2 regions of the Dethiothermospora halolimnae genome follow, and region 2 is predicted to be linked to the other one. Evidence: a T-box and tRNA genes for the amino acid it is inferred to sense, from the RefSeq annotation. Region 2 holds a T-box; the other holds one or more tRNA genes.
The links. A T-box is a leader RNA that pairs with one kind of tRNA and senses whether it is charged. The one in region 2 lies ahead of V6137_RS13335 (proline--tRNA ligase), so its partner is inferred to be a tRNA-Pro.
Positions count from the first base shown of each region.

Region 1 (16,640 bases), on a different contig from region 2:
ATTCTTCTAGCCTTTTCTTCAGCTTCACTTATAATCATTTGTGACTTCTTTTTTGCACTGGCATTTACTTCATCAGCTGTATTTTGAGCCATTACCAAAGTATCCTGTAGGGTTTTTTCTATATCATTATAATGCTCCAACTGCTCCTTTAGCATTTTAACCCTTTCCTTTAGTTCTTTGTTTTCTTTATATATTTTTTCATAATCAACAATAACTTCATCTAAGAACCCATCTACGTCCCCTTTCTTATACCCTCCTATACCAGTACTAAATTCTTTATTTTCAATATCAAGTGGTGTTATCATATTCTCCCCCCTGTCATTTAAGAATTTTTACTATTATTCTTATTCTATCCTTTCTAGTGCGACCTAAAACCTTATCAAGCTTAAATCTACCAAATCCTTTTACAGAGATGAGATCCCCTTCATTGACTTCTTGGGATACCTTGTTTATAGGTTCCCAGTTTACTTTAACCCTATCTCCATTTATATATTTTTGACTATCAGACCTAGAAATATTAATAGATCCGCTAATTAATCCATCTAATCTTAAAGATGAAATCGTTGTGGAGATTTCTTTAAAATTTTCCTTTCCTTTATGTACTTGATCCAAAGGAATTTTAATGATATTAACCCTTTCTTTTCCTACTTTATCTAAGTTATAAATTAAATAATCAATTATATCTTCCATTAAGACAATTTGTGCATAATCTTCATGTACTATTATATCCCCAATTTTTTCTCTTTTTATACCTAGTCCCATTACTGAACCTAAATAGTCCCTGTGACTAACAGTATGAAACTTAAAATTGCCATTTATTTGTATTGCACCCACAGAACTTTCTATAAACCCTTTTTCATAATAACTGGGATAAATTATTATGGACTTTCTCTCCCCTTGGTCATATCCACCTTCTTCGTGATAAGAAATATCAACGAACCTATTTAAAAAAGAATAGGATAACCTCCTTTGATATGGGTTTAGAAAGTCGGTAGTTTCAGTACTATGATATTTTAAAACCTTTTCAATTTTATCTAATACTTTTTTCATTGTGATTATCTGTTCAGTATCATTTATATGCTCTAAATATTGATTCTTATCTTGTATCATATTTTACCACCAAAACAATAATCTTATTAATATACGGGAGATTAAATTTAAAGCTAATATCGCCAATAATGGTGATAAATCAATCATACCTGTATTTATGTTTAATTTTTCTATTAACTTTCTAAAAGGAGATAGTATTGGTTCTGTTAATTGATATATTATACCAAATCTTTGGTTATACATCCCGCCTCCTATAAATGATAGTATTATCCTTGCAAAAATTAATAATTCAACTATTCTTACGAATACATTGATTGATCTATATATTAAAAATGTTATAGTCATTAAATCCACCTCATAATCTATTTATACCAAGAGAATAACCCTTTAGATTTTATTTCTTGCTTTATTTTTGAGTCTATTTCTACATTTTCTGGTGCAAGAATAAATATATCCTTGTCTACTTTTTGTATATTTCCCTCTAATGAATATAAAGCTCCATTTATAAAATCAAACACCTGTCTTTTTATATCACTATCTAGCTCCCCTAGATTAATTACTACAGGCTTCTTAACCTTTAAATCATCCACAACACTAGGGGCTTCATCATATTTTGTTGGCTGGTGTATCGACATCTTTATATTTTTGTTGGTATGTATATTAACCACCTTATTATTCAGCTTACTTGGAGAGTGGAAGTTTAGTGGTTTTTCCATATCCTCCTCTTGCTCCTCCTCTTCCTCTATATACTCATCATCTAAATCATCAATTCCAATTATATACTTAAATTTATCAAATAATTTGTTTGCACTATTACCCATATAAATCCCTCCTAATAATTTCTTTTACCGAAAATACCTGTACCTACCCTAACAATATTTGCTCCTTCTTCAACAGCTATTTCATAATCATTTGTCATACCCATTGATAAATAATTCATATCCACATTTTCATAATTTTTATTTTTTATATTCTCAGATAACTTTTTTAAATCTCTAAACACATATCTAATATCTTCTGGATCTTCTGCATAGGGCGCCATGGTCATTAGCCCTTTAATTTTTATGTTATCATAATCTAAAATTGATTCGATAAAAGGAATAGTCTCTTCCAATTTTAAACCATACTTAGATTCTTCTTCAGCAACATTTACTTGAATTAAAGCATTTACTATTTTATTATTTTTTTTAGCTCTTTTATTTAATTCCTTAGCCAAAGACTTTCTATCTAAAGAATGAACTAAATCTACTTTATCTATAATATATTTTACCTTATTACTTTGAAGATGTCCTATCATATGCCACTTAACATCTTTTTCAATTTGATCATATTTTCTTTGTATCTCCTGTACTTTATTTTCTCCTATATGTTCTATGTCTAGTTTTAAAGCTTCATTAATTATATCTGTATCTACAGTCTTAGTTACAGCCACTAATGTTATGTCTTCTGGTGATCTTCCAACTTTTTTTGCTGCATTGCTTATATTTTCTTTTATCTTTTGTAAGTTACATTCTAAATCCATGTTTACAAGTCCTCCTATCTTTATTAATTTATTAATTGACCCTCTTTTATTCTTGATGTGTTTAAAAATACTTCATCATACATTGATAAAGTACGCTTCTTTTCATTTTTACCATTTATATTTATTTCTATAATATTATACATATTCCCTTTGTCCACTATAGCATATTTATCATCTTTGCCCAATATTTTAACTGGTCTAAATTTGATTATTCCAGATATATCCTTTATATAAACCCCCTTTAGACCATCTTTCTCTATTATAGATTTTAGAGGAATTTTTAATCCTTTATAACTATTATTTATAATGGTAACATCCACATATCTCTTTTCATATATTTTATATAAATATTTTTTCAATTTTAAAACTAATATTGAATCTGGGTCTCCATTACTAATCTTAACAACTCTAGCAGTTAATGTGTCATCAATTCCATTTATTCTAATATCTAAAAAATCATTTTCTTTTAGGTTTAATATATTCTCTTTTTTTACTTTTATTGCAATATACCATTTAAAATTATCTATGATCTTAAAAATTGGCTGATTAACTTTTATTATGTCATTATTCACAATTTCTTTATTCTCTTTTTCTAACACATCAAAACTATCTAATCTAAAATCATTAATTTTCCCTATAGAGTATAGTTCTTCTAGTCCATCAATTTTATAACTAACAATTCCCGCTATATTAGAATAGTAATTTACAACAGAGTTTTTTAATATGTTTTGAAGTTCCTTCCTTCTATTTGTCAACTTCTCTATATTAGATTTAGTGTATCCATTTTTTCCAGTTAACTTGCTATTTTTAGAAAGTCTTTTTTTTAGTTGTTCTTTCAAATTTTTTACTTTATCATAGTTTCCATTATCCACTTCTTTTTTTATTTCCTCTTTTAGTTTTTCAATATAGGCTTCGTTTTTCTCAATATCATTTTCAAAAATAGAAGATGATATACTATTACTATTTAAATCATTTAGCTGTTTATCAATATTATTTAATTCTTCCTTTAGCTTTTCATTAACACTATCTGTAAATATCTGTGCTACTTTACTTCCCGAAGATATTCTATCCCCTTCAGATGCTATTAATGTAATACTGCCGGGATTTTGGGCCTTAAATACCTTCTCATCTTTAATTAAAATTCCCTTAGCTTCACTGGTTATCTCTAATATATCTTCCTTAACTGTTACAGTTTTTGAGTTATTAGCATAAAGAGTGGGTATTATGCGGAAAATAAGATATACGGTAACGACAATTATAAGAATTATTCTTCTCTTCTTTCTCTTTTCTCTTCTTTTTTTTCTCTCCTCTATTGACATCTTATCACCACCACACACCTTTAGTATATACTTCTTCATTTATTATAAATTTCCTTCTTATTATCTATATAAAATAAATAATAGTTCAATCTTAGGAATAACGACCTAAAATTAAACTATTGACAAAAGAACTATACAAATAAATTGGACTTAATTCATATACAATTTAATTCTGTCTATTATATCATCTAATAAAATCGAACCCCTTAGTAAAATAAAATCTATCATTAAATTTTTTTAAAAAATTTACCATATTTGCTTATTATTTTAAATCTTTTTACATTTTTAACATTGAACCTTTCAACACTATCCTTATGGGTAACTAATAAAATCGAATTATCCTTTTTCTTAGCACCAATAACTATTCCCTCTAATTTTTCCTCATTATTTAAAACAAATCTAACTTCATCTCCAGATTTTATATGTTTTCCCCCTAAAAGAAAAGCTTTAGTTTCCGCCTCTTTTAAATAATTTTCTGTAACGGCTTTTTTATTTATTACTATCATGTTTTTCTTTAAGTATAATTTTTCTTTTATAACAACAAATATATACCCTATTAAGCTTACTATTAAAAGCATAATAGGTATACTTATAATTTCACTAAACATTTTATCACAACCCTCACATTATAGATATGACCCATTATATATCAAAGTATAACATAAATTTAGATAATAATAAATATATTATAGGGCCCTATAATATATTTATTATTGTCTATTATTATTTTATTTTAAAACAATAAATTCCTTTACAAATTATTTTAATTAATATATAATGTTATTGTTGTCGGGATGTGGCGCAGTTTGGTAGCGCACAAGTCTGGGGGACTTGGGGCCGCTGGTTCAAGTCCAGTCATCCCGACCATTTTTTTATGTGCCGAGCACATAAAGTGCAGAGTAAAAAACGAGAAGGCTAAAGCCTTCTCGTTTTTTATGTCTTTCCCTGTACTCTGCACTTTGCTCTCTGCACATTTTCTTCACATCCTGAACTTTTTTAGAAGTTCTAAAACTCCAATTTTCCTAAATAATAATGCAAATGATACTTCCTCCGCCTTCATTTACAATACGTTGTAATGTTCTTTGCATCTTGTATCTAGCATCCTCGGGCATCATATTTAATTTGCTTTGTAATTGTTCTGAAACAACATCATTTAATGACTTTCCAAACATATTTGATTCCCATATTTTTGATGGGTCGCTTTCAAACTGATCTAAGAAATATTTAGCCAATTCTTCACTTTGTTTTTCTGTTCCTATTAAAGGAGATACCTCTGTTGTTATATCGGTCCTAATGATATGAAGACTAGGAGCATTGGCCCTTAATTTCACTCCAAATCTATTTCCTTGCTTAAATATTTCTGGTTCTGCTAGTTCTAATTCCTCTAGGCTTGGAGGAACCACTCCATATCCAGTTTCTCTCACCTCTACTAAAGCATTGGCAACTTTATCATATTCCTTCTTTGCCTGGGATAATTTCGTTATTAATCCTAATATTTGATAATCTCCATCTATTTCGTATCCTGTTAATTCCCCTAACACATCATAAAATAACTTACTATCTACATCAATTTCTAAATCAGCTACCCCTTCACCTAAGTTTATCTCTTTTGTATTTGCATCATTAACTATATCTAATTCTTTAAAATGTTTCGGAATATTTTCTATCTCACTTAACCTCTGAAGGTTTCCTGTAACCTCTTTTACTGAATTTAATATTTCTTTCCTAATCCAATGTTCATTGTATAAACCATCTACCCATCCTGGGAGATTAAAGTTTATTTCTTTTACTGGGAATTCCAATAGTACCTTTTCTAATATCATGTTTATATCGTCCATGTCCATCTTCATACAATCCACACTAACAACAGGCACCCCATATTTTTCTTCTAGGTTTTCCTTTAATGCTACAGTACTATCTAATTCAGGATTTTTAGAATTTAGTAAAATAACAAAGGGCTTTTCTAGTTCCCTTAACTCTCCTATAACCCTCTCTTCAGCATTTATGTAGTTTGCCCTTTCTATATCTGTTATAGAGCCGTCGGTTGTAACTACTATACCAATTGTAGAGTGGTCGTTTATCACTTTTTTTGTTCCTATTTCAGCCGCTTCTTCAAAGGGTATCTCCTTTTCATACCAAGGGGTGCTGACCATCCTAGGCATATTATCTTCTTCATGACCTAAAGCTCCATTAACAAGGTAACCAACACAATCCACCATTCGCACTTTAAAGTTAACATTTTCCTTAATTGTTAAGTCCACCGCTGAATTTGGCACAAATTTAGGTTCTGTAGTCATTATAGTTTTTCCTGCACCACTTAATGGTAGCTCATCATTCGCCCTTTCCTTTTCATACTTATTATCAATATTAGGAAGTACTAACAGTTCCATAAATCTCTTTATAAATGTTGACTTTCCAGTTCTAACTGGACCTACTACTCCTACATAAATGTCTCCATCTGTTCTTTCTGAAATATCCTTGTATATATTAAACTTATCCATTTCTTCCCCTCCTTTATATAATAATGGATAATAATACTGACTAATAAAATCTATACTTCCATCAATATAAATATATGACTAAATACTAAGATTATGACATCTCAAATAAAAAAAAGACATACATTTGTATGTCTCAAACCTAATTAAAAAACTAAGGACATACGTTTGTATGTCCTTTACCAATCAAAATCTTCAGTTTCAATAATATCCTCTATCTCATGGGTCTTATCCCTTAACATCAAATTCACAACAGAATTTTTAACATCTGATCCTTTATATAGTACATTATATATTTCCTCTGTAATGGGCATCTTAACCCCATATTTTAATGATAAGTTATAAGCTGCTTTATTAGTCTTCACTCCCTCTACAACCATACCTATTGAGTCTACAGCCTCTTTTAGGCTCATACCCTCACCAATCTTTATTCCGGCCCTTCTATTTCTACTATGCATGCTGGTACATGTAACTATTAGATCTCCTATTCCAGACAAACCCGCAAATGTCATCTTTTTTGCACCCATTTTTTCTCCAAGTCTTGCTATTTCAATTATCCCTCTATTCATTAATGCTGCCTTTGTATTATCCCCGTATCCAAGACCATCTGATATTCCTGCTCCCAATGCTATAATATTTTTAAGGGCTCCTCCAAGTTCAACTCCAGTAACATCTGGATTTGTATATACTCTAAACTTAGGACTCATAAATACATCTTGTATGTACTTTGCAACTTTCTTTTCTTTAGAAGCAGCAACCACTGTAGTTGGCATATCTTTTCCCACTTCCTCTGCATGGGATGGTCCCGATAAGACAGTATATTTTACCCTTGGAAGTTCCTCTTTCACAACATCAGAGATCTTCAACAATGTATCATTTTCAATCCCCTTAGCCACATTAACAATCAATTGATCATCTTTTATTTTACCCTTAACTTTCTTTATTGTTTCCCTTACTCCATGGGATGGTACAGAAAAGACAATAACCTTCTTGCCACTAATAGCTTTCTCTATATCATTTGTGGCTTTTACATTATTAGGTAACACTATTCCCGGAAGATATTTTATATTTTCCCTTGTATAATTTATTTCCTCACATTGTTTTCTATTCCTCAACCACATATCAACACTATATCCTTTTTTGCCTAATAAAATAGCTAAGGCTGTACCCCAGCTACCTCCTCCTATTACAGCTATACTATCATTCATTACTTCACCCCCACAAATTTATCAAGCCTTTTCTCCTAATTTTGATTCTTGTCCATTTAATAATCTTACTATATTACCCCTATGTCTTAATAAGGCCATAAATGATAATATTATTGTAAATACTATCATCTTAGTATTAAAAGGTCGTACTACAATGAGTGTTGCTATAGGAAGAACTGACATCCCAATTACTGAGCCTAGGGATACATATTTAGTCTTTATTATAAATATTATCCCCACTGCAACAGATATAATAGCTACTAAATAATTAATCATCATAACCACAGCTATAGTAGTAGCTATACCCTTTCCTCCTTTAAACTTAAAAACTATAGGCCAATTATGGCCAACTACAACCATAATGCCCGATAATAGTTGTCCATCATATCCTAATATCATATTTCCAATTATTACTGCTAAAACTCCCTTTAAAACATCAAATGCAAATGTTAATGCTGCTATTTTCCCTCCAAAAACCCTTAGGGCATTGGTAGCGCCCGCATTACCACTTCCATATTTTCTAATATCCTTATTTTTAAGGTATTTTCCCATTATATAGCCTGATGAAAAATTTCCTAGAAAATACCCAATTACAATAACTGCTAAAACATCTAGCAAATTATTCCCCCCTCTCTCTGAATTCAAATTGAATAGGTGTTCCTTCAAATCCAAAGGTTTTTCTAATTTGATTTTCTAAGTATCTTGCATATGAGAAATGCATAAGTTCCTCATCATTTATAAACAAAACAAATTTTGGGGGCTTAACTGCCACTTGAGTTCCATAAAAGATCTTTAGTCTCCTACCTTTATCTGAAGGAGGTTGATTCATTAGTGTAGCTTCCCCAATTATGTCATTTAAGACTCCTGTAGCTATTCTTCTTGAATGATTCTCTGATACTAATGTTATCAAATCAAAAATTTTGCTTACCCGTTGACCTGTTTTGGCTGAAATAAATAAAATAGGTGCATATAATAAGAAACTTAAGTTATTTCTTATATCTTTTTCAAATTCCCTATAGGTCTTATTATCCTTATCTACTAAATCCCATTTATTAACTGCTATTATAATTCCTTTTCCATTATCATGGGCATATCCAATGATTTTTTTATCCTGTTCTGTTACACCCTCTGTTGCATCTATGATTAATATACATATATCTGCCCTCTCAACTGCAGTAAATGATCTAATAACACTATATCTTTCTATATTCTCTGTTACCTTTCTTTTTCTTCTAATACCTGCAGTATCTATAAAGACATATTTATCATCACCTCGGGTAAAGGGAGTGTCTATGGCATCCCTTGTGGTTCCCGGTATATCACTAACTATTACCCTTTCTTCACCTAATATTTTGTTTATAAATGATGACTTTCCAGCATTTGGTTTACCTATCACGGCAACCTTTATTACTTCATCATCATATTCTGTATCCTTCTTATCTGGAAATCTTGCTATTACTTCATCTAATAAATCACCTAATCCAAGTTTTTGGCCTGCAGATATTACTATTGGATCCCCCAATCCCAGTTCATAAAATTCATATATTGTATCGGGAGTTTTAGGAGTATCGACTTTATTGCAAACTAATAAAACTTCTTTTCCAGATTTTCTTAGCATATTAGATATTTCTCTATCTGCTGATGTTATCCCTTCTCTTCCATCTACCATAAATAGAATTACGTCTGCTGTTTCTATTGCAATATCAGCTTGTCTTCTCATTTGACTTAAGATTATATCCTTAGTATCTGGTTCTATCCCTCCAGTATCAATTAGAGTAAAATATTTATTTAACCATTCTCCCTCTGCATATATTCTATCTCTAGTTACTCCTGGTTTATCTTCTACTATTGAAATTCTACTACCTGCTATTTTATTAAATAGTGTAGACTTTCCTACATTTGGTCTTCCTACTATAGCCACCACTGGTCTTCCCATTTATATCACCTCTAATTATTATTAAAAATATTTACAAAAGATTTTCCATCTACATCGGATATAATAATCTTTGTATTTAATTTTTTTTCCAAATCTTTAACTGTTAAGTCATCTAATAGTATATTTTCATTGCTCTTTAACATTGACCTAGGAATAATTACTCCATCATATTCATGGCAATCTCCCAGTTGATCAACTATATCAGTACCTGTTACAAGTCCCGATACGGTTATAGTTTCCCCAAAGTAATTATTTGTTATTGCTACAACTTTCAATCTTAGTCCTTCGATTCTTTCTGATATTTTTTTAGTAATTTTATTCATGAAATCATAGGCTAATGTTCCTGTAACTAACAAATAACTATTATTATTTACTCTACCTTCATCAACTGTTGCTAATTCTTTATCAACTTCATCATTAAAAACCCTTATTAAGCCAACCCCATTTTCAATTTGAGGAAAGCCTTCATATTCATCAGACTTAGGTATCTCTTGCCCTGATAATACAAAGAATTCATCGGAAGCAAATATAAATCTAATATTCTTTTCTTTTAAATAATATTCCTGTTTTTCTTCAACAATCTTTATAACATTCTTGGCACTTTCTTTATCATAACAGCTAACCTTGGATAATCCCTCTCTAAATTTAGTAATCCCTATAGGAACTACTGCTGTGCTTTTTATATTAGGGTATAAATCAAATAAATCATCTAAGGTCCTTTTAAGATGTTCCCCATCATTAACCCCTGGTACCAATACTATTTGACAGTTCATTTCTATACCGGCTTCGCTGAACTTTTTTAAAATTCCATATATTTTTCCAGCATTTTTATTTCTTAGCATTTTTACCCTAAGGTCAGGCTCTGTGGTATGAACGGAAATATTAATTGGACTTAGTCTATACCTAACAATCCTATTGATTTCGTCATCGCTCATGTTAGTAAGGGTTACAAAGTTTCCCTGTAAAAAAGAAAGTCTAGAATCATCATCTTTAAAATATAGTGTTTCTCTCATTCCCTTAGGTAATTGATCTATAAAACAAAACATACATTTATTTTTACAGCTCCTTGCCTTATCTATCAGTGGATTTGTAAAAACAATCCCTATATCTTCACTATACTCCTTTTCAATTTCTAATTCCCATATTTCTTCATTTCTCTTTTCTATTTCCACAACTATGTATTCATCTGCTATTAAATATTTATAGTCAATTATATCCTTAACCTTTTCTCCATTAATCGATAACAGTATATCTCCAGTCTCAACTCCTAATTCCTCTGCAATACTGTTTTTTTCTATATTCTGTATGATATTTCTATTTTCATTAATATTATTTAGTTCCATTAAAATCCCCTCTACATATAATCTAATATTAGTACTAGGTCATAACTCTATATTATAAAAAATTTAGATAAAATTCAACTAGACTATAATATCAATTAATCAACTTTATTTCAATCTATTTTAAAATTATATATATATTATAACATACCACTTAAATAAATGTGGCCTAAAAGCATGGCCACATTTATTTAAATTGTAAATTTTAAATTCTAAATTAAAAACAAAGTATATAAAGCAGGAAAATGTAGTTAATGCTTTATAATAACGTAGCATCCGTTCTCTAAATCATGTACCATTCCCAATGTTACCTTTGATAATAACAGTGCTATTCTTTCCTTTTCTTCTTCATCTTTGGCATAAAAAATTGGTGCACCTTCACTAGATACAGCTTCTCTATTTGTTGTTATAACAGCAAGTATAGTATCTTTTAATCCTGTATCCAAAATACCACTCCTTAATCTGCAGCTTTTCTTCCAATTTTAGAATCCAATGGCTTTCTTTTAGAACTTTCTAATACAATAGTATCTTCTACCGCCTTAACTAAACATTCCACATCTGGTTCCATAGTTACTATTGCCATGACTACTCTACCGGTATGGGGATCTCTCCTTGCTATAGGTGTAAAATCCGGTTCATCTACATCTTTTCTTATGCCCAGTAACGTTGAAGCATTATGTTGTATAGCCTGTCTTTGGCCTACATTAGCTAAAGTTGCAACAGCATTTTCGTCCTTTGGTTCTATCTCAATAGCAATACCCTTTTCCATATAAATATCTTTAGATGCCTTAAGACCTACATTCATTATGATTACATCATTTACTACCAGTAGACTTCCTTTAAATGTTATGGTTGCAGGTCTAACTTTAGCAATCTCACTAATGGTTTGTCTAGATATTGCACTATTGAAAAAGACTATTGCCAGTATTCCAATTATTGAAGCTATAATTATGGCATACATCTTAGAGACATCAAAGGATACTAAAAGAAAAATTATTATACTAACTATTAAAGAGGATAGCATGGTTACGTAGTTTCTAGCCTCAAATGCCTTGGCTATATCTTCAATATATGCGGTTCCCCTAGGTATTAATTCAGTTGGTTCTATGTTATCAAGACTTTGTCTTTCCATGCTCCTTACATCTCTAAATTGTTGAGCTGCTAAAGCTAAAAATGTAACTGCTGAAAACTCTTCTGCTACTAAAGCAGGCACAGCTACTGAACCCAAGCTTGCAGCTATCAACCCTAAAGTTATATGGGAAAATACCCCTTGTGGATAGCTAGGATATTGTCTATAATCTGTTTTAAGCATAGAAACCCTTGATAATATTCCTATAATTATTGAAGGAATTATTATGTAACTATAGTTAATCATTAAATCACCTACGATTATTAAATATCTAACTGCTGACTATATTATATTTCCCACATATATATCAATATATACAAAAAAGCAGTCAAAACTGACTGCTTTTTCTAATTAAAGTTATATTTACTTTTTAAATAATGTAGTCACAATACTCTGCACCTTACACCCTGCACATAATAGAATGTTCCATAAGGTACATTTCTATAACTTCATTCATTTTCTATATAAAGTCCTTATTACTCATACAGTGGAAATTTATCACAAAGAGTTTTAACTTTAGCTTTAACCATATCTCTATCCTTAGATTCATCAAGGGCTAAAGCAATTATTTCAGCTATTTCCTTCATATCTTCTTCCTTCATTCCTCTAGTTGTTACCGCAGGAGTACCTATCCTAAGTCCACTTGTTACGAAGGGACTTTCAGGGTCATATGGAATTGTATTTTTATTTGTTGTTACACCCACTTCATCTAAAAGAGCCTCTGCTTTTTTACCTGTTAATCCTTTATTTCTTAAATCTAATAATACAAGATGGTTATCAGTACCACCTGACACTAAATTAAAGTCATTATCCATTAATCCCTCTGCTAAGGCCTGAGCATTATTAACTACTTGTTGTTGATAATGTTTAAAGTCATCTTCCAGTGCCTCTTTGAAGCTAACTGCTTTAGCTGCTATCACATGCATAAGAGGTCCACCTTGTAATCCAGGGAATATAGCTTTATCAACTTTTTTAGCATGTTCTTTTTTACAAAGTATCGCGCCTCCCCTTGGTCCCCTTAATGTTTTATGGGTAGTTGTAGTAACAAAATCAGCATACTCTACAGGATTTTGATGTAAACCTGCAGCAACTAGACCAGCAATATGTGCCATATCAACCATTAGATACGCACCAACTTCATCTGCAATCTCCCTAAACTTTTTAAAATCTATCTTTCTAGGATATGCACTGGCACCTGCAACTATTAGCTTAGGTTTCTCTTCTTTGGCTATTTTCATAACTTCTTCATAGTCTATAGTGTTACTTTCTTTACTTACACCATAATCTACAAAATCAAAATATGTACCGGAAATATTTACTGGACTTCCATGGGTTAAGTGTCCACCATGGGAAAGATTCATGCCTAACACCTTATCTCCTGGATCTAATATAGCAAAATATACTCCTAAATTGGCATTTGCTCCAGAGTGAGGCTGTACATTAGCATGATCTGCATCGAATAATTTTTTTAGTCTTTCCCTAGCTAAATCTTCAGCTATATCTACATATTCACAGCCGCCATAATAACGTTTCCCCGGATAACCCTCGGCATATTTATTTGTTAATTGACTTCCCATAGCCTCCATAACTTGTTTAGTAACAAAGTTTTCAGATGCTATTAGTTCAATTTTATTCCTTTGTCTACCAATTTCTTTTTTCACAACATCCATAATTTCTGGGTCAAAAGACTCTAGATTATTATAATTCATATTTAAAACTCCTTTCTTTAGTAAATATTAATATTAACCATAGGATATAATGATACATTATGTTATCATGTATATAATATACCCAAAAATATGTTTCTTACAATGTCCATTATATAAACTTTTATTATAATTTACAACTTTTTTGTTATTTATATATTTTTGTCGATACAGACAATATATTTATATATGAGGAGGTGTCCACTTTGTCAGTAAAAAAAGAAGTTAAAGAGTTATTGGTTATGTCCCTATTGGCTGGAAGAATTATGCTAAAAAATGGAGCAGAAACATTTAGAGTGGAAGATACTATAATTAGACTTTGTAAATCAAGATTTAATATAAAATATGCAGAGGCATTTGTGACTCCTACAGGTATATTTCTCTCTGTTGAGTATGAAGATGATATAATATCTTATATTTACAGAATAACCACTATTAAATTTGATTTAAATAAGATTGCACTGGTAAATGATTTTTCAAGAAAATTTGTTAACTCTAATATGCCTATAAAAGATGGACATCGTATTTTAAAAGATATTGATAAGTCTAAAACCTATTCTACTGGTATGAAATTAATCTTTGGAGGTATTGCCGGTGGCTTCTTTTCATTGCTATTTGGGGGACAGTTTTTCGATTTATTAGGTGCATTTATAATAAGTGTTGCTGTAGTTTTTTTAACTGATTACTTAAGTAAAGCTAATGTATACTTCTTTTTAAGAAATATATTAGGAGGAATATTGGTCACAATACTGTCTATAATTTTTTCTAAGCTAGTAATGCAATCTGATATGAATAAATTAATTATAGGAGCCATTATGCCCCTAGTACCGGGAGTAGCAATAACAAATGCAATTAGAGATTCCATCTCCGGTGATTTTCTATCGGGAATGTCTAGAGGACTTGAAGCATTAATTATAGCCTTTTCCATTGCTTTTGGAGTAGGTATAACTCTACGAATATACTTTACATATTTTGGAGGTTTTTAGTATGTTTTTTCTTAGTCAGTCAATATATGCCTTTTTATCTACAATAGGTTTTGCAGTACTTTTCAATATTCCCAAAGGTTCAATTATAAAATCTGGCTTTATAGGAGGAATAGGTTGGTTTGTATTTTTAGGAGTTGATAGTCTATCAGACTCTAAAATGGCAGGAGCCTTTTTTGCCGCTGTAACAGTGGGAGTTTTAGGAGAGTTTTTTGCTAGATTTTTTAAAAAACCAGCAACAGTATTTATAATTCCAGGTATAATACCTTTAGTTCCGGGAGCAGGTATGTATGATACTATGTTGGCTGTAATTGAAAAGAAATTTTTAACGGCTATAGACATAGGAGCTGAAACTATATTTATTGCACTATCAATAGCCAGCGGCATTGTGATATCATCATCTTTCAGTAGAATTCTAAAGAAAAGAAGAAGGAAGCTCCTTAAATAGGAACTTCCTTTATCTTATCAATAATGATATTAAGTTGTTTAATTGTTTGTGTACCTGAATACCTACTTAATTCCCTACCTTTTTTTAAAAAAACAATAGTAGGTATACTTACCACCTCAAACCCTTTAGACAGATCTCTATATTTATTATAATCCACTTTATATATATCAATATCTTTAACATCTATCTGTTTTAAACAACTTAAGGTTTCCATCGATGGCTTATACCAATGGGCATAAAACATTAATAAAACTAATTTATCTTTATTAAATATGTCTTCATCTAATGAATCTAAACATATATCTTTAATCATAATCCATTTCCTTCTCCCTTCTATAATGAAATTTATTTCTTATCTAAACTTTATTATAGATAGAAGGATTTTATGATTATTTCGTATATTTAATCATTGTATCTATTAACTCATCAATAGCCTTATCGTCCTTACTATTCTCTAAATATCCCTTTACACAATCTTTCATATGATTTTCTAAAATTAATCCTCCGACTTTGTTTAAAGCAGACCTAGAAGCAGCAACTTGAATTAGTATATCTCCACAATACTTTCCACTTTCAACCATCCTCTGTATTCCCTTTATCTGTCCTTCTATTCTTCTTAGTCTCTTGATAATAGCTTCAGTATTTTTTTCATTTTTATCCATATAGTTCCCTCCTTCTATGATCTTAATGGATTTTTAATAAACAATACTATATAAAAACAAGTTCCCAATATCAATGCTTGATTAAAGCCTAATTTCATTGAAATTATCAGTGCAAGGGTGGAGCTTACCACAGACATTATACTATTTATACCTTGAGCCAAGGGTACCCCATTTTCTGTTGTTATCTTTCTTATGCTTTCGATTCCTCTAGGAAATGGCATCCCTAAGAATAATCCCAATGGGAAAATTACTAATGAAACTATAAAAAACTTACTTATCATACTGGCATCGGAAAATGTATCAAATACAAATGGTAGTGCTAAATTAACTATAATATTTAATCCCACGATTATTAAGAATATATAATCCCTCTTTTTATTTATTCTATTAATAATTTTACTACTACTAATAAAACTACCTATACCACTACTCAATAATAGGGAAAATAAAATAAATGTAAAGGCTCTAGTTGTACTTCCTATAAATAGTATTGCCTTTTGTATAAGGGGCATTTCAACTAGCATAAACCCAAGTCCTATGGTTCCAAAGTATAGAGACACCTTTCTAAGACCTTTATTTTGAAAAACACTAAAAAATACTATTAACCCAGCAGATAATACACCTATTAATAGATATAATAATTTATCGGGTATACCTTTATCATAATCATAGAAAAAAGGATTATTATCTGTCGTAGGTTCTGCATTAAATTGAAATCTATTTACTAATTCATTATAACTAATACTTCCATTTGCAAATTGTTTATATATAGGAAGCTCTTCTTCTCCTGGCAAATGTATGATATCCCTATTTTGAACCTTAGCAAACTCTTTAACCTT
Region 1 covers NZ_JBAKFX010000002.1:4,575-21,214, forward strand. Annotated here, with positions in the region: gene V6137_RS00940 (DivIVA domain-containing protein) at 1-305, opposite strand, end outside; gene V6137_RS00945 (YlmH family RNA-binding protein) at 319-1,110, opposite strand; gene V6137_RS00950 (YggT family protein) at 1,114-1,395, opposite strand; gene V6137_RS00955 (cell division protein SepF) at 1,413-1,871, opposite strand; gene V6137_RS00960 (YggS family pyridoxal phosphate-dependent enzyme) at 1,883-2,572, opposite strand; gene V6137_RS00965 (biotin/lipoyl attachment domain-containing protein) at 2,596-3,930, opposite strand; gene V6137_RS00970 (hypothetical protein) at 4,119-4,499, opposite strand; tRNA gene V6137_RS00975 (tRNA-Pro) at 4,682-4,758, shown strand; gene spoIVA (stage IV sporulation protein A) at 4,914-6,392, opposite strand; gene V6137_RS00985 (NAD(P)H-dependent glycerol-3-phosphate dehydrogenase) at 6,569-7,597, opposite strand; gene plsY (glycerol-3-phosphate 1-O-acyltransferase PlsY) at 7,619-8,215, opposite strand; gene der (ribosome biogenesis GTPase Der) at 8,217-9,533, opposite strand; gene V6137_RS01000 (DUF512 domain-containing protein) at 9,545-10,876, opposite strand; gene V6137_RS01005 (capping complex subunit for YIEGIA) at 11,125-11,319, opposite strand; gene V6137_RS01010 (YIEGIA family protein) at 11,331-12,248, opposite strand; gene V6137_RS01015 (serine hydroxymethyltransferase) at 12,479-13,711, opposite strand; gene V6137_RS01020 (threonine/serine exporter family protein) at 13,915-14,694, shown strand; gene V6137_RS01025 (threonine/serine exporter family protein) at 14,696-15,139, shown strand; gene V6137_RS01030 (thioredoxin family protein) at 15,132-15,452, opposite strand; gene V6137_RS01035 (metal-sensitive transcriptional regulator) at 15,529-15,801, opposite strand; gene V6137_RS01040 (spermidine synthase family protein) at 15,816-16,640, opposite strand, start outside.
Region 1: it has a tRNA-Pro gene. The T-box ahead of V6137_RS13335 (proline--tRNA ligase) is inferred to sense a tRNA for this amino acid. The anticodon was not compared.

Region 2 (16,640 bases):
TTGGAAGGTGAACGTATTTGGGAGGTTCCCATCCAAATGCTTCATATAGGCATATATGTTTAGGTGTTGATGGTAACCATTCGTCTCCCCTAACAATATGGGTTATTTCCATTAAATGATCATCTACAACAACAGCAAAGTGATATGTTGGAAAACCATCGGATTTCATTAATACCTGATCATCCATATCCCTAGTATTTATGGTTATATCTCCCCTAACTATATCATGGAACTTAACATCCTTTGCTGCTGGAAGCTTAAGTCTTATTGTGTATTTTTCTCCTGCCGCTATCCTCTTTTTAGCCTCTTCTATATCTATGCTTCTACAAAAGCCATCATACCTTGGAATTTTACCTTGGGATTTCTGTTCCTCTCTAATTTTATCTATTCTTTCCTTAGTACAGAAACAATAGTATGCATGACCCTTTTCTATTAATTTTTCTATATATTCATTATATATATCAAGTCTCTCTGACTGAACGTATGGTCCATAATCGCCTTTTTGTACTATCTTATCATCTTCAATAAATACTCCCTCATCATGGGTCACACCGGCCCATTCCATGGATTCTATTAAATTTTCAATAGCTCCTTCTACATATCTACTTCTATCAGTATCTTCTATTCTCAGTATATATTTACCACCTTGTCCCTTAGCAAATAAATAATTATATAAAGCTGTCCTCAAACTACCTATATGTACATATCCTGTTGGACTAGGAGCAAATCTTACCCTTATATCAGACATATAGTAACCTCCCTGTATCTAATTTTTATATATCAAATGTGTTGATTGAACTTATATCTTTTTATATTTGTATATTATATACTACATAGTTGACTGTATCAAGATTATAGACAATAAATTTATATTTTACCCTAAAATATTTCCTATCCATGTAAGTATTCCTTCAAATATTGACTTTATAAAGTTAATTATTTTAGTAAAAAATGATTCTTCATCTTTCTTATTTTCAGATATATTATCTATTCCATCTGAAATTTCATTTATTTGCTTTTTTATATTATTTAAGTCTAAATTTAACTTTGATATACCCTTCATTAACTCTGCTATTTCATCTATCTGTTCATCAGCTAATTTTATATTTAAGTTGCCGCTTATTTTAATTATAATTTCTTTTATATCTTTTTCTTCCTTCACTCTATTTTCTATAACTTCTTCTTTAACTTCCCGTATTAGCTTCATAGACTTTTCTTTTCCTATATCCTTAGCCAATGTTCCTGTTTTTGCTATCTCTTCGTTGGCTATTTCTTTTCTTTCTTCGGATATATTTTTATTGGTTATATTCTCAAAGCCCTTTATTATCCCCGTTAATGCTGCAGTCCCAGAAACACTAACAGGAGCTGCTATTTTAACCTTTGCATTTTTTACACCGGCAGTTATAAGGGCATTTCTATACATACCCTCTGTTATCCAGCTTATATTATATGTTTCAATATTCATACCTTCACCAGCTCTTAGTACCTTTACATAGGCACAGGATATAGACTTAGTCCCTATTAAACTATTATCTATATATTTACCTAAATACTTTTTCTCTTCATCATTACTAACCCTTACTATTCTTATGTGGTCCTTGGCATTAAAAAAGTTGAGTATTTCTTTTTCCTCTTTTATAGTTAAATCTTCACCTAGGCTTATCACCGAATTATCAAAGCTATCACCATAGGAAATCCCACTTAATAAAATTATAATTATAATTAATATAGATAGTCTTTTCATAAGTCATAACCTCCATTAAAAATTCTTTATTATGAAGTAAACTACTAAAAGTAATAAAATATGAACTATCCACCAGCCTATTGATAGAAACCTAAATCTATCTAATAATATCTTTTTGTCCTTTTTTTCTTCCTCCACTTATAAATCCTCCTAATTTAACTTTCCCTTATTTTTCACATAAAAACAGGGAGATATACAAAACATTATTAGGTAACACTTTTTTCTCTATTGAATAAATATAATCTGGGATAAATTTCAAAGGTAAAAGTGAATTGGAGGTTCTATAATATGAATAATTTCTTCATGACAACAAGAATTTTAAATCCTAAAAAGGATTTAGGGTTGGAGATATATCGAAAAAATGAATATAAGAAGGGGGATATAAACCCAAAATATAAAAAGAAATAAAGGGTTGGGGGATTACGAATCCCCCAACAACTCAGAATTAAAACTAAGACTCAATCTCAAACTTAAACTCAAAAGGGTCTGAACTTGATATTCAGACCCTTTTACTAATTATATATCTAATCCTTGACTTTTAAATACTTCTTTTACCTTTCCAAGTACTTCTTCTGATTTAATCTCTATCTTTTCCCCTTCTCCTCTTATAACAAACTCAACAATATTTTCATTTGCCTTTCTGCCTACTGCTATTCTTATAGGAATACCTATAAGCTCTGCATCTGTAAATTTAACTCCTGCCCTTTCCTTTCTATCATCTATTAATACCTCAATTCCCTTTGATGATAATTCTTTATATAATTTTTCTCCCAATTCCATCTGATCTTCTTTTTTTGCGTTTATAACTGTAACTACAGCATGATATGGAGCTACAGATAATGGCCATATAATTCCCTTATCATCATGATATTGTTCTATAATAGCAGCCATGGTTCTTGATATTCCAACACCATGGGATCCCATGTATATTTTTTGAGCCTTGCCATTTTTATCAAGATAAGTAGCATTTAATGCATCACTATACTTAGTTCCCAATTGGAATATATTGCCTACTTCATTTCCCCTATCCATCTTTAAGCTACTACCACATTTAGGACATTTATCCCCTTCTCTAACTAGCAATAAATCTTCAACTATTTCACCATGAAAATCCCTATTATAGTTAACATTTTTTATATGATAGTCTGTTTCATTTCCTCCAACTATAAAGTTCTTCATATTAGTAACTCGCTTATCAACTATAACTCTAACCTCATCACTAATAGCTATAGGTCCTGCAAATCCAACATTAGCACCGGTTACCCTTTTTATGGTCTCCTCATCAGCAAGTTCAAGTTCATGTTCTGGTATAGCTAAATGCTTAAGTAATTTCACTTCATTTAACTCCCTATTTCCTGGTATAAGTACAGCTAGAACTTCATCTTTCCCTTGGTATATTAAAGTCTTTACAAAGTTCTCTGATGGAATATTAAAAAATTCTGTAAGTTCTTCTATTGTTTTAATGTTTGGTGTTGATACTTTTTCCTTTTCTAGTTCTTTACTATCACTTACCTCTATTTTATACTCACAAATGGCTTTTTCGTCAGTAGCTGCATAATCACAGTCACCACAATAGGCTATTTCACTTTCACCTACCACAGACATGGCCATGAACTCATGGGAATCACTCCCTCCCATAGCTCCTGAATCTCCTTCAACTACTCTAAAATCTAAGCCACATCTTGTAAATATGTTCTCATATGCTCTCCACATATCCCTATAGGATTCTGTCATACCTTCTTCATCCATATCAAAGGTATATGCATCCTTCATAATAAATTCTCTACATCTCATAAGACCGAACCTAGGTCTTTTTTCATCCCTATATTTTGTTTGTATTTGATAAAGATTTAAAGGTAATTGTTTATATGACTTTAACTCATCTTTTATAAGGTCTGTAAAAATCTCTTCATGGGTTGGGCCTAAACAAAACTCCCTTTCATGTCTATCCTTTAACTTAAACATTTCAGGTCCAAAATCATCCCATCTTCCACTTTCTTTCCATAACTCAGATGGTTGTATTGCTGACATAAGTAATTCCTGAGATCCTATATTATCCATTTCTTCCCTAACTATATTTTCAATTTTCTTCATAACCCTATAACCTAAAGGTAAATATGAATATACTCCCGAAACTAGTTTTCTTATCATGCCTGCCCTTAGAAGATATTTATGACTTGGTAGTTCTGCCTCTGAAGGCACTTCCCTTAATGTTGGCATATAAAGCTTTGACATTTTCATTTTACATTCTCCTTTCTTTTTATAAAACAAAAGTCCCTAAGTCTTTTGACTTAGGGACGAATTATCCGCGTTACCACCCTACTAGATTATAAAATATAATCCACTTAATTAAAATAACGGTAAATAACCGTCTAGACCTAATGATCTCAGTCTAGAAGCTCCGGGGCGGGTTCAGTATCTAGAGGAGCAGAAATCTCTCAGCCTAGGATTTCATCTCTGTGGATCATAGATACTTACTATTTCCCTTCAACGCATTTTATATATTATTTTATGACTATTTTATACTAGAACTAAAAACTTTGTCAATGTTTTTAATTTCTAAATATAACCGATTCTTTTCTAAACATTCTAACTGTAAAGGTTAAAGCTACTACTATATAAATCACAGTCCAGCCCGATACTATTAAAATATCTTTAATATTAAATACAGAAACAATAGCCTGCTTTATAATAGCTATAACATTTACCACCGGTATGTGAAAATAGTGATCTGGTATTGCTTTACCATCTAAATACATTGTAAAGTATGCAGGTATCATAGCTATTATTGTTATAGGTGCAGAATATGTTTGGGCCTCTTTAAAGTTTCTTGCATAGAAACTTATGGCAAGCTCTATGGCTCCAAATATTAGTGCTAATCCCAAACATAATAGGGCTATTACTATTATAGATTCTATTGTTAAAATAGCACCACTTCCTGTAAATGTAGGATCAATTTTACTAGCAATACCAAAACCTATTAATGCTGCTATGGTTCCCATAAGTCCTGCTATAACAACTGCAAAGTATTTTCCAAGTAGCAATGATAGTCTATTTGCTTTAGTGGTTAATAAGGGCTCTAGGGTCTGTCTTTCCTTTTCCCCTGCGCCTAGGTCTACTGCAGCTCCTAGTCCTCCCACAGCTGACCATATGGCAAGTAACATAGGAAGAATCATAGAGAGGATCATAAGTCCCATACCATCATCTTCTTGCTCTACAGAAACCGTCTTCATTTGAATATTAATTGGTTTAAGAATCTCAGGGTCTACACCTAATTCACTTAACCTCTTTAAGGTTATACTCTGGGAGTATCCATTTATTATGCCATTAAGCTTAGAACTAGCTACATCTGATTTCATACTAGTTTGGTCGTATAATATTTCAATATCTCCACTTTCTCCATCTTTTATACTTTTATCGAAGTTTTTACCTATTTTAACTATGGCTTTTACGTCTAATTCAGCCAATGCTTCATCTTTATCATCTACATCTAATATATTAATCATTTCATTTTTATCTAGATAATCATATAACTCACTTTCCCCTTCATCAACTATAGCTATATCTATAGCTTCATTTCCTTCCCCTATAAAATCCGATGATCCAGAACCTATAACAAGGGCAAGAATAGGAAAAATAAGAATTGGTATAAGAATACTTGATATAATAGTCTTTTTATCCCTAAATGTATCTTTTAACTCTTTCTTTAGAACTATCCACATATATTTATTCATTTTGACCACCTACCAGTCTTATAAATATATCCTCTAATGCCATATTTTCATATTTGTTTTTAAGCTCCTCTATAGTTGCGATTTCAATTATCTCACCCTTATGTATTATCCCTACCACATCACATAATTTTTCAACTTCATTCATAGAGTGACTTGAGAATATAATTGTTTTCCCCTGGTCTTTTATTTTCCTTATAAAATCATGGACTAACCTTACAGCTGTCACATCTAAACCTGAAGTTGGTTCATCAAATAGCATAATATTAGGATCATGTACTATACTTCTAGCAATAGATACTTTTTGTTTCATACCTTTAGAGAATTTACCTGCCCTTCTATCTATATAGTCATCCATATCAAGCATTGTTGATAAAGTATTAATTCTAGATTCTATTTTTCTTTTGTCCATACCATTTAATAGACCAAAATACTCTATATTTTCTCTAGCGCTTAGTCTATCATAAAGTCCAGTTTCTCCTCCAAATAATATTCCTATTTGTCCCCTTACCCCTTCCGGATCTGTAACTAAATCAACACCATTTAGCTTAGCTGTACCATTTGTTGGCTTTAACATAGTAGCTAACATCCTAAGGGTTGTGGTCTTTCCTGCTCCGTTTTCTCCTAATAATCCAAATACGGTTCCTTTATTAACTTGAAATGAAACTTTTTTTACTGCATCTACATCTTTAAACTTTTTAGACAGGTTTTTAACTTCTATCATGGTGTACCTCCTGTATTTATAGTTAGCTGGGGGATTACGAATCCCCCAGCAACTGAAGTTATGAAATCCTTAATCCTTTAATAATTAAGAATTTAAGTTATATTTTTTTAAACTAAATTAAAAATCCTTATGTTTAATATACACTACTTCTTACATAATGTGCATACCGCTTGAGCTGATATGCCTTCTTCTCTACCTTCAAAACCTAATCTCTCACTGGTTGTAGCCTTCACATTAATATTATCTATATTCGTTTTTAATGCTTTAGATATACTATTTCTAATATCTTCTATAAAAGGGGCCAACTTAGGTTTTTGAGCTACTATTACACAGTCTAAATTGTTTATTTTATAATTCTTTTCATTCATTAAGTCATAAACCTCTTCTAGTAACTTTAAACTGGAAATCCCCTTATATTTTATATCTGTATCTGGAAAGTGTTTACCTATATCTCCTAATGCTAAAGCTCCCAATATACTATCCATAATAGCATGTAACAATACATCTGCATCAGAGTGACCTAAAAGTCCCATAGTATGGGGAATATCTATCCCCCCTAATATTAACTTTCTCCCTTCAACTAACTTATGTACATCATATCCTATACCAATTCTCAATATTACTCCCCCCCTTTAGCTATTAATTCTCCAAATTGTAAATCCTCAGGTGTTGTTATTTTTATATTATTATAACTTCCATTTATCATCTTTACCTCATAGCCTAGTCTTTCCACCAACATACTATCATCTGTAACTGATACACTATTTGCCATGCCATCCTTATATGCCTTTAAAATAAGATTATAATCAAAGGCCTGGGGGGTCTGAACTGACCAAAGATATTTTCTATTTGGGGTATCCTTTACATTACTATAACCATCTACTACCTTGATTGTATCCTTTGTGGGAACCCCTATAACACAAGCTTTATATTTTATAACCCCTTTAATGGCATCTGCTATATTAGCCCCATTAACAAATGGTCTGGCTCCATCATGGATAAGTACAATATCGCATTTATTATCCACCGCTATCAACCCATTATATACAGAGTCTTGTCTTTCTTCCCCCCCTTTTACTATTTTATTTACTTTGTGGAAACCATATTTATCAATTATATTATCCCTGCAATATTTTTTTTCCTCTTCTCTAGTTACAATTATAATCTCATCGATATAAGGACAGGAATTAAACTTATCAATAGTATGTGCCAGTATAGGCTTTCCTTTCAATAATATAAACTGTTTATTCATTCCTTTATCCATTCTCTTTCCCATACCAGCAGCAGGTATTATCACTGATATATATTTTCCTTTGTATGCCACTTTATCACCTCTTTTATCTTAATTTTATCATTTATATATTTCTACATCAGAAAAATCGAAAACTTCCTCTATAGTCAAATCAAAATACTTAGCAATTTTATATGCTAAAACTAAAGATGCAGTATATTTTTCACATTCTAACGAAGTAATAGTTTGACGGGTTACACCCACAGCTAGGGCAAGTTCTTCTTGGGATAACTTATGTTTCTTTCTTAATTCCTTTATTCTACTTTTCAAAAATATACCTCCTTAAATGATAAGTAGACTTTATATCTTAAGTATAGTTTCCTTTGCATTACTTGTCAAGTTTACTTTGCACATTGAACAAAAGAGACTTTGTGCCTTCTTTGTTCTGTTCAGGGTCCAAGGTACAGAGAGCAGAGAGTTAGACTAATAAAAGGAACCCTTGACTTAAGTCAAGGGTTCCTTTTATTAGTAAAAATTATTATACCGCTTTATCTACTACTGATTTAGGCTTTGCAAATATCATTCTTCCTGCCGCTGTTTGTAATACACTTGTCACTAAAACATCTATATTTCTTCCTATATGTTTCTTTCCTCCATCTACAACTATCATAGTTCCATCATCTAAATAACCAATTCCCTGTCCCGATTCTTTTCCATCTTTAATGACTAGCACTTTCATTTCTTCTCCTGGAAGTACTACTGGTTTCACAGCATTGGCAAGTTCATTAATATTTAGTACATTTACTCCATGGAACTCTGCCACTTTATTTAAATTAAAATCATTAGTAACTACTTTACCATCTAAAAATTGAGCTAACTTTAACAGTTTACTATCTACCTCACTTATATCTTCAAAGTCCTTTTCATGTATTACTACCTCTATATCCAATTCTTTTTGAATTTTATTTAGCATATCAAGTCCTCTTCTTCCCCTATTTCTTTTTAATGAATCTGAAGAATCAGCTATATGCTGTAACTCCTCTAGAACAAATTCAGGGATAACAAGGGGGCCTTCCACAAAACCAGTTTTACATATATCAGCTATTCTGCCGTCAATTATTACACTGGTATCTAAAACCTTAGGAATGGATTTAGATTGTGATTTTCCTGTTTTTTCTTTGTTACTATTCCTTTTAAAGAAGTCTGTTATTCCAGAGAACTCATCGCTTTTTCTAGTTGGAATTTTTACTCCAAGATAACCTAGAAAGATATATAGTACTATTGAAATAGGTACTCCAATGTAATAGGGAATCTCAAGAAGCAACTTACTTAATAAATAAGCTATTACAAGTCCAAATATTAAACCTATAGAACCTAAGAAAATATCAGAAGCAGGTATTTCTTGAAATCTATTTTCCAGTTTCTTTAAAGTTTTATTGGTGAAATTTGTAATGTTTGGTGAAATCATAAAAAATATAATTCCAAATATTAAGCTAACTCCTACATAACCATAAATTAAAAATCTGTCTTGATTTATAAATTGTAATAAATCCAATGACTTTAAAAGGGCAACTACTCCATAGCCAAGGGCTATACCTATTAACGTTAAAACTCCCCTTATAATTTTTCTTAATATCATGTATCTATCACCTCCTATTATAATTATTACCATTATACCTACATTCTATAACTAATTTACCACATTTTTCAATATTTAACCATAGTTTTAATTATATTTATAGCATTTTTTATTATTTGTATCATATTATATAGAATATAGGCTAAAATTTAAGGTAATCAATCCTCTACTTATAATATACCCATAGACACATTTAATATTGAATAGTTTATTAATATTTATATATTATTTCCAATTATATAGTTGTTTTCAATATTTATATCGTTAAATGTAACAGGAACCTTTAGATTTTTCCCTTATATCTAAAAAAACAAGCGTCATAAAGACGCCTATTTTACTGCTTCATTGATTAAGTTTTCCACATCTTCTTGGTCAGTGTCCTTTGCTAATACTATCTCACTAACTAGCATTTGCTTTGCATTATTGAGCATTTTTCTTTCACCAGTTGACAGTCCCTTTTCTTTATCTCTTATCATAAGATTGCGAACCACATTAGCTATTTCATAAATATCTCCGCTTTTAATTTTATCCATATTTGCTCTGTATCTTCTATTCCAGTTTTTAGGCATCTTAGTCTTATCATCACCTAATACTGCAAATACTTGCTCCACTTCTTTATTGCCAATAACTTCTCTTATTCCTATTTCTTCCATATTGTCAATAGGAACCATAACCTTCATTTCACCCATAGGCATCTTCATTACATAATACTTTTTCTTATCTCCCAAAATCTCTTTTTCTTCTATTGCAACTATTACTCCTGCCCCATGCATAGGGTATACGATTTTATCACCTATATCAAACATAAAGCAAACCTCCTAAATTATACACGACATACTATTATAGATTATATAACAATTTCTTCATTTTGTCAAATAATTTATTTTACCATACAAAAAAAATGTTGTCAAATATTTTATCATTCTAATTTTAGATGGGAACTAAATTTCATAAATACCAATATTTTAAATTGACAACAGCTTGTCTCAATACTTATAATTAATATAAAGACATTACTTAATCGAGGTGATTTGATGGAAAAAGACTTGCTTTGCGATGATTTTCAGACAAAGGTTTCAGATGTGTTAGTAAGACATAAAAGTATACTCGATATAATATCCAAATTAGAAGAATCTAATGCTAAAGTAAACAGGGCTGTTATAAAGTCTGTGACTTCATGTGGTTGCGTGTCAATAAAAGCCCATAAGCAAAATTATGACAAAGAAACTTTATCAGAAGTTAAAGATTTCTTAGATAATCATGTTAACGGTGAGCTATGTGAAAATTGTAAAGAAAAAATTGAAGAGGAAATGGGAAACCATATTTTTTATATTGCTTCTTTATGTAATACTTTAGATGTGAATTTATATGATATTATTTCAAAGGAATATAAAAACATAAAAAGATTAGGCATTTATGGACTTTATTAAACAAAGGCACCTTCGGTGCTTCTTTGTTTTGTACAGGGTGCAGGATACAAAGTGCAGGGATTGGGTAACGATCCATAATTATTGAGGGATTACGAATATTTTAGTAACAAAATTATTAAGGGGTTCATACTTGAACCCCTTAATTTCTTATAGCATATTTCTATCAAGTAGGGACTGTTCTTGCATTCTTCTTAGTCCCTCTTTTATTGTTCTAGCTCTTATTTCTCCAATCCCTTCAACTGCATCTAGTTGGGATATAGATGCCTTTAATATTTCCTGAAACGAAGAAAACATATCTATAACATTTTCTAGAACTGTGGATGGTAGCCTTGGTATTTTATTTAAAACTCTATATCCCTTTGGGGATACATTTAAATCAAGTGAGTCTATTCCAGAGTCGTATCCTAATAACTTTGCTATAATATTTAAGTCTAATAATTCCTCCGATGATAATTTTATTATTTTTTTCCTTATATCCTTATAGGTAACATCCTCTTTTTTAACATAATAGTCCCTAATAACATTTAGACCATCCTCTTCTACGTCTCCTGTAAGTTCCTCAAGTTGCATACTAATAAGTCTTCCTTCATTACCTAACTCTAATATATATTTTTTAATTTCAGTTACTACCCTCATAACCATTTCTGTTCTCTGAAGTACCTTAGTCACATCAAATACAGTAACTAAATCTTCCAGTTCAAGGGCGCTTAAATTTGCCATAGATTGATTTAATACCGCTTTGTATTTTTCAAGGGTTTGTATAGCCTGATTAGCTTTATTTAATATTTTACTAACATCCTTTAATACATATTTATTATTTCCCTGATATAGGGTAATAATATTTCTTCGTTGGGATATAGATATAACCAGCTCCGATGTCTGTTTAGCCACCCTCTCGGCGGTTCTATGTCTTATACCAGTTTCCTTTGATGCTATAAACTGATCTGGCATGAGTTGAGCATTGGCATATAATATTTTTTTACAATCATCACTTAATATAATTGCCCCATCCATCTTTGCTAACTCATATACATTTGCGGGAGTAAACTCACTGTTTATATTAAACCCACCGGCCACAATATCTAATACTTCCTCTGAATCCCCAACAACAATCAATGCTCCCGTTTTAGCCCTCACTATGTTTTCTAGCCCCTCTCTTAGTGGAGTACCTGGGGCTAAAAGCTTTAAAGATTCATATATGCCGTCCTTTTTAATGCTCTCTTCTTTCATTTACTATTTAACCTCCTATAACTAGATCTAATGCATCTAATACATTATCAATTCCTATAACTTCTATATCGGAATAATTCTTTAGTCCCTTTAGATTAGCCCTAGGAATCACTGCCCTTTTAAATCCTAACTTTGCAGCTTCCTTTATTCTCTTTTCTATAAAACTAATGGTTCTTACTTCTCCTGTTAGTCCTACTTCTCCCATAACTACGGTTTTAGAATCCATCTCAACATCCCTAAAACTAGAGGCCACAGAACATACTATTCCTAAGTCTAGTGCCGGCTCTTTAATTTGTATACCACCTATTATATTTATAAAAGCATCATAGTTTTGCATTTGAAGACCAGCTTTTTTCTCTAAAACCGCCATCATTAGTATCACTCTATTATAATCAAGACCAGTGGCTACCCTTCTAGGCATACCAAAAACCGTTTGACTTACAAGGGCTTGTATTTCTATTAGCATAGGTCTAGTACCTTCTATACTGGGAACTACAATACTTCCCGATGACTTCTCTGGTCTGCCAGATAATAACATCTCCGATGGATTTTTAACTTCCACAAGTCCAACATCCCTCATTTCAAATATACCAATTTCATTTGTGGAACCAAATCTATTTTTAACCGCTCTTAATACCCTGTAGGTATGATGTCTCTCCCCTTCAAAATATAATACCGTATCAACCATATGTTCAAGTACCCTAGGTCCTGCTATTGACCCCTGTTTAGTAACATGTCCAACTATGAAGGTTGCCATTTCCCTAGTTTTGGCTAATTTCATAAGTTTAGAAGTGATTTCTCTAACTTGACTTACACTCCCTGGGGCCGATGTGATCTCAGGGGTATATACCGTTTGTATTGAATCCACAACTAATATATCCGGCTTTAAATCCTCCACAACATTTCTTATTATCTCCATATTGGTTTCTGATAAAATATATAATTCATTTGATTTTATTTCTAACCTATCGGACCTTATTTTTATTTGTTTATCCGATTCTTCCCCGGATATATATAATACCTTTAGTTTTTTGTTTGCAAGATTATTGGCAGTCTGGATAAGTAGTGTGGATTTTCCTATCCCTGGATCTCCTCCCACCAGTATCAGAGATCCTTTAACTACCCCTCCCCCTAAAACACGATTTAACTCATCAACCCCAGTAGATACCCGTTCCTCTTCCTCTATCTTTACATCTATTAATTTTTTGATTTTAGTTTCACTATACTCCTTGGATATATTTACTTTAGAATTTTTCTCATAAATCTCTTCCACAAGGGTATTCCATTCATTACAGGCGGGACATTTTCCCATCCATTTAGGGGTTTCATACCCACACTCTTGGCATACATACTTTGACTTTAACTTCGCCACAAAAAAACCTCCTAATATTACCATATATAATTATAACTTATTATATGGATTTTTATAATTTATTATTAATTTTAAATCAATAATGTATATTTAGCAAGAAGGTGAAAAAGCCTAACGGCTTTTTAATTTTAAATTATAAATTGTAAATTATAAATTAAATACAAAAAAACAATAAGCACCTTCGGTGCTTATAATACGATTAATAAGTATATTTAAACAAATTAATCAGAAATGGTTTCTCTATGTTATTATACAGGGAATGAATTCCCATCTACATCATCTAAGCTTATAACCTACACCTAAACATAAGTAACTTTGAATTCATTCGAAGGTTACCTTTATAGATATAGATAAAGTGACCATAACTGGTCACTTTATTTATATTTCTGTCATAAGATCTGATAGTCTTTTTATTTCTTCTCTATCTATAATTTTTTTATCCACTAGTAACTTTTCTAGTATGACTATTTTCTTTTCTAACTTTTCAACTCTACTATCCTCTGCCTTCATCTGTGCCTTTATTTCTTCGGCTTTTTCTTCAAACTCTATTATCTCTAAAATATGTATTATATCTACATTCTTGTCCTTAAAAACATTACCATCACTATAATCATAACTTATCTCCCCTTGCCTTGCTTCAAACTCTAGTTTCTCATCGGGGATTTTTACTGTGAAATTTTTATTACCTAACACACCTTTAAGCTTTTTGCTATTATCTATACCGTTAACTTTGGTTTCACATTTTATTCTAATAAGTTTATTGTTTGTATATTCACTTCTTATATGATCTCTTTCATAACCATCCACTAATAGTTCTATATCATCAATAAATATTTTTTTCATAATATTCCTCCTACTGGTTTTATATAATTTTAACAAATCATTTACAATAATTTTATGTATAGAAGGCACAAAATTTGTTATTGTTTAGATTATAACCCTTTAGTTAATCTTTAAACAACAAAAGGCAAAAACCATCGGGACACAATGATTTTTACCCTTTATTTTCTATCAATCCGTCAAATATAATATCAATAGCATTATCTATTTTATTATTTTTTATAAAATTTAACATTTCCTTTTTATCTTTACACTTACTTATACTACCCGCCCAAATATATATTGTATATATGTTTTCATTTGTTTCATATTTAAAGGTAATCGACTTATTTTTTCCGGTATATTTTATACTATATCCATAATCTAATGTCCCGTCGGATATAAACTCTTTTTCTCCACAGTTCATTTTATATAGATTCATATCTCCTTCATCTTTTTTATTATATTTAGTAAACTGCAAACCAAAGTTTAATGAATTATCTTCATTCTCATATCCTAGGTTTAAGTGGTTTATATTATATATGGACATTTCCTTATTATATATCTTATCTATAGAGTAGTCCTCTACATTAGGTTTTTCCTTTGCTAAAAATCTATCAACAATATCTGTATTGTCTAGTTTCATATTTCCCACAGTTTTAGGTATAAAGTTTAATTTATTATCATAAAGTTTATTAGCCTCATCAATGGAACCTAAAAACTCTGTATTTTCTATTAAGCGATTCCTACCATCTATATTTACTAATTTAAACTGTCCAAACTCCAGTTTTTCTTCTTCTTTCTGTAATGTATTATTTATTTTAGCAATTTTTATTTTCCTAGCACCCATATTAGTTTTATCTTCCCTTAGATAATTCATTATATATTGACTTGTTTTCTCCCCTATAACTGACATCTGTTTTAAATCCAGCTTATCTAATGTATCATCTGGGGTATGAATTGGACTCTCACTTATATCATTACTTATATTTACCCCTATATTGAAGGATCTATGATCACTGGGATACTGTCCTATGGTAATCTTAGATGAAATACTATTTTCATTAAATATTTTCTCTAGTCCCTTAGCTATCTCTAAGTTTTCTTTATCATCTGATCTTGCATCTATTAAAATACCTTCATTATCCTTTTCCCCTACGCAATCTATGTTTATATTTATCAGTCTTTGATAGTTATTAACCAATAGATTATTTAACTTTTTACTTCCAATTAAACCCATCTCTTCGCTGTTTGTTGTAGAAAATATTATGTCAGTATTAAAGTTATTATCCTTTAGTTTGGAGCTTAATCTCTCCGCCACATCTAGTAGTACCGATACTCCAGAGCCATTATCCATAGCTCCCCTCCATATGGTATCATTTATACGCCCAACATGGTCTAAATGGGCCGTTACTACTATGGCATTTATTCTAGCCTTACTTGGGATTATACCTACTATGTTTTCTTCCATTATTTCTTCTTCATTGTAATTAAAAGAAAGTTTTATAGTCTGTCCAATGTTATCTTTTAAAATATTGTATGTATCCTTTGATACTTTAAATATAGGTCTTCTTTTCCCTTTACTTAGTCTAGGAGCAGACCTATCAGATATCTCATCTAACAATAAAAAAGCTTTGATATTGATCTTCTTCTCAAATTTTTCAATATCTTCAAAGTTTTTTATAAGCCTAATATGATCTTTAGTAGAATTACTATCCATATATATAGGTAGTTCTAAATATGTATTTATAATGTCTCCTTCTCTAAAATCTTTTCCATAGTTAAATATTTTTATTTTATCCTTTGAAAGTAATAATTCTAGTTCTACATTATCTTTATTTATCACAGGTATCTTTTGCTTATAGCTGTGATAGTAATTATCTTGGTAGGGTTTGAGTCCCATTTCTTTAAACTTTTTAACTATATACTCTTTAGCTAACTTATTGCCCTCTGTGTTTGGTAATCTTCCCCCACATTCATCGGAGGTTAAGAACTTAATGGATTCTTCTATTATACTATTATCTTTTGAAACTTCATGGGTTTTAATATTATTACAAGCTGATAAGATTACTATTAAAAATAAAGTAATGGTTATATGTTTTAATTTTCTTATCAATCTATCCTCTCCTTAAATATATTTATAAAACTTAATCTATACATTATGCACTTTATATTTTAATTTATTCCCTAAAATAAGTCAAATATATACATTTTTACTTTATAGTTCTAATTAATGTGTGGTGAAAAGTATGTTATTATATCAAAAACCGGTCTAGGCATGCCTAGACCCTACATCTAACTAACAAGTTATCGAAGGATTACGAATTTCCCCAATAACTAAATCATATATAAATTAAACAAAAATATAAGGGGGCTTTAAAGCCCCCCTTTACCTTTATAACTACTCCTTATTAAATATTAATTTATCACCATCATAATCTATAACCACATTGTCATCTTTAGTTATATTCCCCTTTAACATTTCCTCTGATAACTTATCTTCAACTAGTTTTCTTATGGACCTTTCTAGAGGTCTTGCACCGTATTCTGGGTCGTAACCCTTTTTACCTATATATTCTTTTGCCTTATCTGTAACTTTAATGTGAATATTTAAATCCTTTAACCTTTTTTCTAGTTTTTCCACCATTAGATTAACTATTTCTTTTATATGCTCCTGATTTAACTGATGGAATACTATTACTTCGTCTATTCTATTTAAA
Region 2 covers NZ_JBAKFX010000034.1:7,855-24,494, forward strand. Annotated here, with positions in the region: gene gltX (glutamate--tRNA ligase) at 1-748, opposite strand, end outside; gene V6137_RS13325 (DUF1002 domain-containing protein) at 875-1,744, opposite strand; gene V6137_RS13330 (hypothetical protein) at 1,760-1,882, opposite strand; gene V6137_RS13335 (proline--tRNA ligase) at 2,261-3,985, opposite strand; T-box leader at 4,035-4,244, opposite strand; gene V6137_RS13340 (ABC transporter permease) at 4,297-5,478, opposite strand; gene V6137_RS13345 (ABC transporter ATP-binding protein) at 5,471-6,199, opposite strand; gene ispF (2-C-methyl-D-erythritol 2,4-cyclodiphosphate synthase) at 6,343-6,816, opposite strand; gene ispD (2-C-methyl-D-erythritol 4-phosphate cytidylyltransferase) at 6,819-7,523, opposite strand; gene V6137_RS13360 (helix-turn-helix transcriptional regulator) at 7,551-7,760, opposite strand; gene V6137_RS13365 (PIN/TRAM domain-containing protein) at 7,969-9,069, opposite strand; gene V6137_RS13370 (CarD family transcriptional regulator) at 9,399-9,875, opposite strand; gene V6137_RS13375 (nucleoside triphosphate pyrophosphohydrolase family protein) at 10,104-10,499, shown strand; gene disA (DNA integrity scanning diadenylate cyclase DisA) at 10,647-11,729, opposite strand; gene radA (DNA repair protein RadA) at 11,737-13,101, opposite strand; gene V6137_RS13390 (hypothetical protein) at 13,480-13,944, opposite strand; gene V6137_RS13395 (M28 family metallopeptidase) at 14,096-16,036, opposite strand; gene V6137_RS13400 (ATP-dependent Clp protease ATP-binding subunit) at 16,322-16,640, opposite strand, start outside.